2 regions of the Gracilibacillus saliphilus genome follow, and region 2 is predicted to be linked to the other one. Evidence: riboswitches for the same ligand, from Rfam matches in the RefSeq annotation. Region 2 holds a riboswitch; the other holds the start of a gene.

Region 1 (4,432 bases), on a different contig from region 2:
GATTTTAAAGCTAGTAGAAGATCGTTCCTTGCACTGGCAGGATCGTTTAGAGAAATAGGAAGGAGTATTTAATATGAGTCTAGCATTAAGAGATGTAAGCCGTACGTTTAATGGTACTACTGCCGTACAAAATGTTAACTTAGAAGTGAAACCGGGAGAAATTATCGGTTTGCTTGGAACTAGTGGATGTGGGAAAAGTACCTTACTAAGGGCAATATCAGGGCTGGATCCTGAATATGATGGTGAAATTGAAATTAACGGAACCGTATCAAAAGAAATTCATGATACAACAGGCTTTATTTTCCAAGAGCCGAGACTGCTACCATGGTTAAATGTGTTAGATAATGTAACATTCGGATTGACAGGTAGCCGTAAAGATAAGGAAAATAGAGCTATTGAGTATTTAGAAAGTGTAGGTTTAAGGGGAAAAGAAAAGCTTTATCCTCGTGAGTTATCAGGAGGTATGGCACAACGTGTAGCCATTGCGAGAGCACTGGTGACATCGCCAGAAATTCTCCTTTTGGATGAACCGTTTAGTGCATTAGATGCTTTCACAAAAATGCAATTACAAGATTTATTATTAGATGTTTGGAAAAAATATCAATCTACTATTGTATTAGTAACACACGATATAGATGAAGCAACTTATCTATGTGACCGTGTTGTTATTTTAAGAGGGCAACCAGGAGAGGTAGAGAAAGAGATTATGATAGAACAAGAGCGACCAAGGGATCGTGGAAGTGAAGAGTTAGCACATTTAAAATCAGAAATTTTAGAATCTTTAGACTTGAACAAACAGTAACCGGTCTTCAAGGGGGAACATCAAATGACACAGCAGGCAACAACACATATCGCAACTATTAAAGGAGAATATAACCTAAGCAACTATGGCGAAATAAGAGAAAATTTTGATTGGTCAGATGCAAAAGATTTATTATCTGCTGCGAAGACTGGGAAAATTAATGCAGCATATGAAACAATTGATCGTCATGTAGCCGAGGGATATGGTGATAAAATTGCTCTCCATTATATGAATGAGGACGAAAAGCAATCGTATACGTTTAAAGAAGTAAAGGATCAAACTGACCATTATGCTCGCATTTTAAAAGAATATGGGGTAACGAAAGGGGATCGTGTTTTTGTATTTCTCCCTAAAACACCTGAATGCTATATCGCGATCTTAGCAGCTATTAAAGTAGGGGCTATCGCTGGTCCTTTGTTTGAAGCATTTATGGAAGAAGCGGTTAGAGACCGTATCAATGATTGTGCTGGTACTTTACTAATTACTGATCAGGAGTTAGTTAAACGTGTACCGAAAGACGATATTCCTTCACTAGAGTCGATTCTTTTTGTAGAGGATATCGAGAAAGAACCGTTACAACCTGTTGACGGTGATCAGTATGTGGAATGGGTTGACTGGGAGGATGGTTTAATTATTCATTATACTAGTGGTTCTACTGGTAAACCAAAAGGCGTACTACATGCCCATCGTGCAGCACAACATCATATCGTGACAGGAAAATGGGTACTAGATATTAAAGATGATGATGTTTATTGGTGTACGTCTCATCCAGGCTGGGTGACAGGCAGTGTATATGGCTTGTTTGCACCACTATTGAACAGAGCAACCGTTGTGATCCAAGGTGGACGCTTCAGTGCTGAGAATTGGTATTCTTTAATTGAAGAATTAGGAGTAACGATTTGGTATAGTGCACCGACAGCTTTCCGTATGCTTCTGTCAAAAGGGGACCTCTATAAACAATTTGATTTATCATCTGTACGACATGTATTAAGTGTTGGTGAGCCTCTAAACCCTGAAGTAATCCAATGGGCATGGAAGAGCTTAAATGTCCGCATTCACGATACTTGGTGGATGACAGAGACTGGTGGACACTTAATTGTCAACCTTCCAGCTGAAAAAATCAAACCAGGTTCAATGGGCAGACCTTTTCCTGGTGTGCAGGTAGGTATCTTAGATGAAGAAGGTAAGGAGTTGCCTCGAGGTGAAGTAGGTCAACTAGCAGTTCGTACGCCTTGGCCAGGACTAATGAAAGAGATTTGGGGAAACAAAGACAAGTTTAAATCTTATTTTCAATATGAGGGCTGGTATATCTCTGGAGACCTCGCTTTACAAGATGAAGAAGGATATGTCTTTTTCCAAGGTCGTAACGATGACATGATCAACTCTGCCGGTGAGCGTATCGGTCCGTTTGAAGTGGAAAGCAAATTAATTGAACATCCTGCAGTAGAAGAAGCTGGTGTAATAGGTAAACCGGATGAATTACGTGGAGAATTGGTCAAAGCCTTTATTACGTTAAGAGTAGGATATCAACCATCAGATCAATTACTGGAAGACATTCGATTATATGTGAGAAAAAATCTTTCAGCACATGCTGCACCTAGAGAAATTGAAGTAATGGAAGAATTACCAAAAACCAAAATCAGTGGAAAGATTTTAAGAAGGCAATTAAAAGCATTAGAAATCGAAAGAGCTAATAAAATGAAAAACTAAAACATATAGATACTCTTATGAAGAGAGGTGGAGGGACTGGCCCGATGAAACCCGGCAACCTTAAGCAATCCATGCTTAAAAGGTGCTAAATCCTGCAAACTTTAGTTTGAAAAATAAGAGGGAGATAATAGCTTTAGTCTCTCTTGTTTATCAAGAGGGCTTTTTTGTTTCCCTAAATTAATAGGAGGCATATAACATGGTAAAAACAAATGTAAAGGGAAATTTTGTAGCTAGTCTAGAGGAAGTAGCTGAAAAGCAATTATCCGAAACAGCTAAATTATATTTAGATCAAATAACATCCAAGAAAGCAAATGCTACATCATTTATACTTAATAACACTTCACCGTCCAAACTAAAAATCTCTCCACTATTATTAGGTGCAGTAGGTGCGCAGACTTATTTTCACGAAGATGGAGAATTAGCAACTGCAAAAGCTGCCAGTAAGCAAGGTGTTCCTTTTATTGTTAGCAGTCATTCATCCTATAGCATTGAAGAAATTAGTGATGCTGTTCCAGGTAGTGAGCTATGGTTCCAAGCTCATATTTTTCAAGATTTAGAACTTACCAAACATTTTATTCAGCGTGCTGAACTAGCCGGTTATCAGGCAATTATTTTGTCTATATCTAAAGATGAAATTCATTTAAAAGCAGATCAACTAGTGAAAGGAACTACCAACTTTGTTGTTGATCCAATTTTTGCTAAGAAAAATTATGCGAATCAAAGCCCACTAGCAGAACAAGTGGCACAAGAATATCAAAAACGCTATATTAATTGGGAAGAGATTCAATATATAAAACAATTTACAACATTACCGATCTTTGTTTATGGAGACTTGTCATTAGATGATGTTCGTTCAAGTCTGGAACAACAAGTTGATGGGATTATCCTGTCCAATATTAATGAATCTAATTTGGATTTGCTGGAACAGATTAATATTATTGCAAGCGAAAGATTAACCGTTGTCGTTGAAGCAGAAGTGAAGTCGAAAGATGAATTAAACCGCTATTTACAACAAGGTGCTGATGCTATTTCGATCCGAAAGAGTTATATTTACGGATTATCGACATCAGGGGTTTTAGGTGCAGAAGAAGTTATTGCTCAACTATTCACATAATTTTCAGATATCATTGTTTCATAAGTAGTAAAAATGGGATATAGTATAACTATATCCCATTTTTTGATGGAAGGAATGGTTTTTTGTGGCAATACGCAAAACAAAATTAAGAAAAGTAGTCATTATTGGAACAGGCTTAGTCGGTACTAGTTATGCTTATGCGCTATTAAATCAAGGTGTTGTCAATGAATTAGTCCTGATTGATTTGAATCAAGCGAAAGCAGAGGGAGAAGCTCGTGACTTAAATCATGGGATGGCATTTGGAAATCCGATGCGTATCAAAGCAGGAGATTATCAAGAGTGCCATAACGCAGATTTAGTTGTCATTACAGCAGGTGCCAATCAAAAACCGGGTGAAACCAGGTTGGATCTTGTGACGAAGAATGCAAAAATATTTAAAGGTATTGTCGAAAAAGTCATGGATGTTGACTTCCAAGGCATCTTTGTTGTTGCGACCAATCCGGTGGATATATTAACACATTTGACAAGAGAAATTTCAGGCTTGCCGAAGGAGCGCGTCATTGGTTCTGGAACGATCCTGGATACTGCGCGTTTCCGTTATTTATTAGGAGAACACTTTGAAGTCGATCCACGTAATGTACATGCCTATATCATTGGTGAGCACGGTGATTCGGAACTGCCGGTCTGGAGTCATGTACAAATAGGTGGTGTACCTTTAAGTCAATATGCAGGAATCGATAACTTTTATCAAAATCCAGCTATGACAGAGATATTTGAGAACGTTCGAGATGCAGCTTATCATATTATTGAACGAAAAGGAGCAACCTATTACGGTATTGGTCTAG
Region 2 (4,432 bases):
TTTCTGCGATCGCTTGACCATTATTGCCAGGTTGAACAACTGTTACTCCATTAATCTTCTCTGTTAAATAACGATGTTGATGACCTGTAATACAGATATCTATTCCTTCTACTTCCTGACAAATTTGATAACCTTGATTTTCTCCTGTGAGCTCTTCGGTCGGTTCACCTGTTTTTGGATCACGTTCTAATCCACCGTGATAACTGACAACCATCACATCTGGTACTTCTGTTTCACGAATTTTTGCTACCCATTTTTTTGCAGTCTTAACAGCATCGTCAAAAGTAAGGTTTTTAATATGGTTGGGATCCTCCCAATTTGGTATGTAATGTGTGGTTAACCCTAATATAGCAATACGTATTCCCGCTGTTTCTTTGATGATATAAGGCTTACCTAAAAAAGGTTGATTCGTACTATTATCTACTATATTAGCGGAGAGCCAAGGAAAGTCAGAAGCTTCGACAGCCTCTTGTAAATATGGCAATCCATAATTAAATTCATGATTTCCAATTACCGCTAGATCATAGTTTAGTTGGTTGGCAACTTTAATCATAGGACTAGGTTGATCTGCTTGCTTTTTGGCAAAATAATAGGTGAATGGACTTCCTTGAATAAAATCGCCATTATCTATTAAGATTGTATGGTTTTTCTCTCTTATTTTTTTCAAAATTGTAGCTGCTTTTGCTAGACCGAGCTGTTCTTCTTGATTGTTGCGATAATTCGTTGGCATGATATGACCATGCACATCACTTGTTACACAAATCGAAACTGTCTTCATGTTAACTCCTCCTCTAAAACTATTATCTACATTATAACGATTTATCGTAGATTCAGGAAAAACTTTACATGATCTTAACTAATACTTAACACCAGCTTTTCATTCATTTGATATATTAAAAGTGTTCCAAATTGAGCAATGCTGCAAAGATTGCTTTCTCACAAAATGATAGCCCCTTTTTCTTTTGGCCGATGAGATATGTCATCGGCTTTTCTTTTTGCATTTAATAGATATACTTACCCTAAACCAAACCAATCACCTTTCTAGATTTAATGATATATTACACAGTAGATACAAACTGCGAAGTAGCTTAGTTACAAAGTTAACAGGACTTCTCTTCCGGGGATATCTCTTTCTCTTCCGAGGATACCTCTTTCCCTTCCCTGGATATCCTTTGCTGTTCCGGGGATATGCCCTTCTCTTCCCTGGATATAGTCGTTTATCCTCGAAAGAGAAGATCTTTTCCCTGGAAGAGAAGCCTTTTTCCTCGGAACAGATCGGCGCTTCCGGGGATATCTCTTTTCCATATCCTAAGTTACTTCGCAGTTTATTAATACTGTGTTCTACAGCAAAAAACGCATCGGGATACGGCATCCGATGCGTTTTACTCTATAACGGTGATTCTTTCTTTTACTGATGTTCTCGGAACTGGAGATAGGTTTTTGGCTGGATAACCTACCTGAATTTGTCCAACTACTCTTTCATCTTCTTTTAAACCAATCAATTCTGCTGTTTCTTCACAGAAGGCCAGTTTTCCTGTTTTCCAAAAAGTACTTAACCCTTGTTCCCATGCTAGTAAACTAAAGTTCTGGATTAAGCAACTAGAAGACGCATAATCCTCTTCTCTTAACTTTTCTTGTGGGTGTAGGGTATTAACGACAAAAAAGATAAATGGTACATTCATAATTTTATGATAAGCATTATCGCTTACTATTTTTAATTCTTCATCTGAATTACTAGTTGTTTTGGAGATTGCTACTTGCCGGTTAATGTTTGCCAGTTTTTCTTTAGCCTCTCCTTGAATAAATACAAAGCGCCATGGTTCTGTCATTTTATGATTCGGAACCCAAATAGCTGTTTCTAATAGTTCTTCGATCAAACTTTGTGAAACCTCTTTATCTTGATAAACGGCTATCGATCGACGTTCTTTAATAAGCTGATGTAAGTTCATGGAGATACCCTCCTTGTTATTGATAATCATTTTCAACTAAGTTTTATCATATCATACTTATAAGATCCGTCAAGTTTTCCCGGGCACCTCATACCATTATTTTCAAAATGTACTTGAAATTGGTTTGTCATTGTTGTAAACTACTAACAAATGTTACTAACTAAATAGCTTTTTCTTATCCAGAGAGGTGGAGGGACTGGCCCTACGATGCCTCAGCAACCGTCATTCATTGACAAGGTGCTAATTCCAGCAAGCATGATGTGCTTGAAAGATGAGAGTCTTTTTCCAATAAATCTCCGTCTTTCTATAGCCGGAGATTTTTTATTTTGTGCAGAAGAGAGGTGAAATTTTATGTCCAACTTAATTAGTCATTTGCAAAACAGGTTAATGGTCGCTGATGGAGCAATGGGAACTTTACTTTACTCCCATGGCGTAGATCGATGTTTCGAATCTTACAACACTACCCATCCCAATGAAATCCTTCAAGTTCATCAAACCTATCTTGATGCTGGAGCAGAAATCATTCAAACCAACACATACGGGGCAAATTATATCAAATTAGCACGTTTTGGTTTAGAAGATCAAGTACATCAATTGAATACCAAAGCAGTTCAACTTGCCAATACTGCTGCCAAAGACCGGGCATTTGTGTTAGGAACGATTGGTGGAATTAGAGGAGTTCAAAAAATAGTAGCTTCTAAGAAAGAAATTATCCGCAGCTTTAAAGAACAACTCTTTTCACTATTACTAGAAGGTGTGGATGGCATATTACTAGAAACATACTATGACTTCGAAGAAATCAAACAAGTCTTAGAGATTGCTAGACAAGAAACAGATCTGCCTATCCTAGCGAATGTATCCATGCATGAACCCGGTGTGATGGAAAATGGCATCCAACTTCCCGTAGTACTTCAAACACTAGAAAATATTGGGGCGGATGTTGTAGGAGTGAATTGTCATTTAGGTCCTCACTATATGATCAAAGCATTAGAATCAGTTCCGCTTCTAGAAAAGGCATTTTTGGCAGCATACCCTAATGCAAGTCTTCCAGCTTATCAAAACGGGAAGCTAGTGTACAACCAGCATAGTCACTATTTTGAACGATGCGCGAAGGAATTCCGTGATCAAGGTGTCCGGTTAATAGGGGGATGTTGTGGTACAACACCGGAACACATTCGTGCCCTTAAAGATGGTGTTGCAGACTTAGAACCTATTACGGAAAAAGAAACCAAGCAAGTAACATTCACCAAAAACACAACAGAACAGCAACCCCCATTACGAACAACACTTGCAGATAAGGCTCGAAAACGACATACCGTTATTGTCGAATTAGACGCACCAAAACATTTGGATACAGCCCCATTCATGAATGGTGTATTTGCTTTAGAAAATGCTGGGGTTGACGCAATTACATTAGCAGATAATTCCTTAGCTACTCCACGTATTAGCAATCTAGCAATGGCTGTAAAAATGAAGCAAGCAGGTTGTCATGCAACACCACTTATCCACTTGACATGTCGTGACCGTAACTTAATCGGGCTTCAATCCCATCTAATGGGACTGCATACATTAGGACTGCATGAAATTCTAGCTATTACAGGGGATCCAACTCGTATCGGCGGTTTCCCGGGAGCATCATCGGTCTTTGATGTCACATCTTTGGAATTAACAAAACTGATTAAACAGTCTAATCAAGGTCTTTCATTTTCTGGTAGTTCTCTGAAAACAAACACTCAATTTCAGGTAGCTGCCGCATTTAATCCTAATGTAGCCAATCTCGAAAAAGCAGTAAAAAGGATGGAACGGAAAATAAAGCATGGTGCGGACTACTTTTTAACACAGCCGATATTCAACCATGAGCAAATTATCCAATTACATCGACTGACTAAACATATTGATCAACCTATTTTCATTGGTATCATGCCACTTACCTCTCACCGAAATGCAGAATTTCTTCATCATGAAGTGCCAGGCATGAAGCTGTCTGACGAAGTACGAACAAGAATGCAGCGCCATGATAACCGCCAAGACAGTTTACAAGAGGGAATACAAATTGCCAAGGAGTTAATTACAACGGCTATGAATTATTTTAATGGTATTTATATTATCACGCCATTTATGCATTATCCGTTAACAGTGGAACTCACGAAGTATGTTCATCAGCAAGCTAAGTTAGTAACAAAAATATAAGATTAAAGGAGTTTTTACACAATGACAACAATTCTTAGTGCCAATTTAGGTTATCCACGGATAGGGGAAAAAAGAGAATGGAAAAAAGCAATCGAAGCATTCTGGCAAGGAGACATTAGTGAACAATCATTGAAAGCACAAACCAAAGAATTACGACTTAACAACTTAAAAAAGCAAAAAGAACAAGGAATTGATCTTATTCCTGTAGGGGATTTTTCATTTTATGACCATGTATTAGATACAGCTGTTGCCTTTAATATTATTCCAGAGCGATTTCAGCATCATGACCCAAC

Evidence for each region. Region 2 has a riboswitch for S-adenosylmethionine ahead of GHT08_RS05155 (bifunctional homocysteine S-methyltransferase/methylenetetrahydrofolate reductase). Riboswitches for the same ligand answer to the same signal wherever they lie in the genome.
Region 1: linked by a shared signal. The riboswitch ahead of GHT08_RS01550 (alpha-hydroxy-acid oxidizing protein) and the one ahead of GHT08_RS05155 (bifunctional homocysteine S-methyltransferase/methylenetetrahydrofolate reductase) in region 2 are both predicted to bind S-adenosylmethionine.

Annotation. Positions count from the first base shown of each region.
Region 1 covers NZ_WJEB01000001.1:327,762-332,193, forward strand. Annotated here, with positions in the region: gene GHT08_RS01535 (ABC transporter permease) at 1-58, shown strand, start outside; gene GHT08_RS01540 (ABC transporter ATP-binding protein) at 74-802, shown strand; gene acsA (acetate--CoA ligase) at 827-2,512, shown strand; SAM riboswitch class I at 2,525-2,632, shown strand; gene GHT08_RS01550 (alpha-hydroxy-acid oxidizing protein) at 2,709-3,626, shown strand; gene GHT08_RS01555 (L-lactate dehydrogenase) at 3,718-4,432, shown strand, end outside.
Region 2 covers NZ_WJEB01000002.1:206,786-211,217, reverse strand. Annotated here, with positions in the region: gene GHT08_RS05170 (bifunctional metallophosphatase/5'-nucleotidase) at 1-778, opposite strand, end outside; gene GHT08_RS05160 (nitroreductase family protein) at 1,383-1,949, opposite strand; SAM riboswitch class I at 2,122-2,227, shown strand; gene GHT08_RS05155 (bifunctional homocysteine S-methyltransferase/methylenetetrahydrofolate reductase) at 2,301-4,139, shown strand; gene metE (5-methyltetrahydropteroyltriglutamate--homocysteine S-methyltransferase) at 4,161-4,432, shown strand, end outside.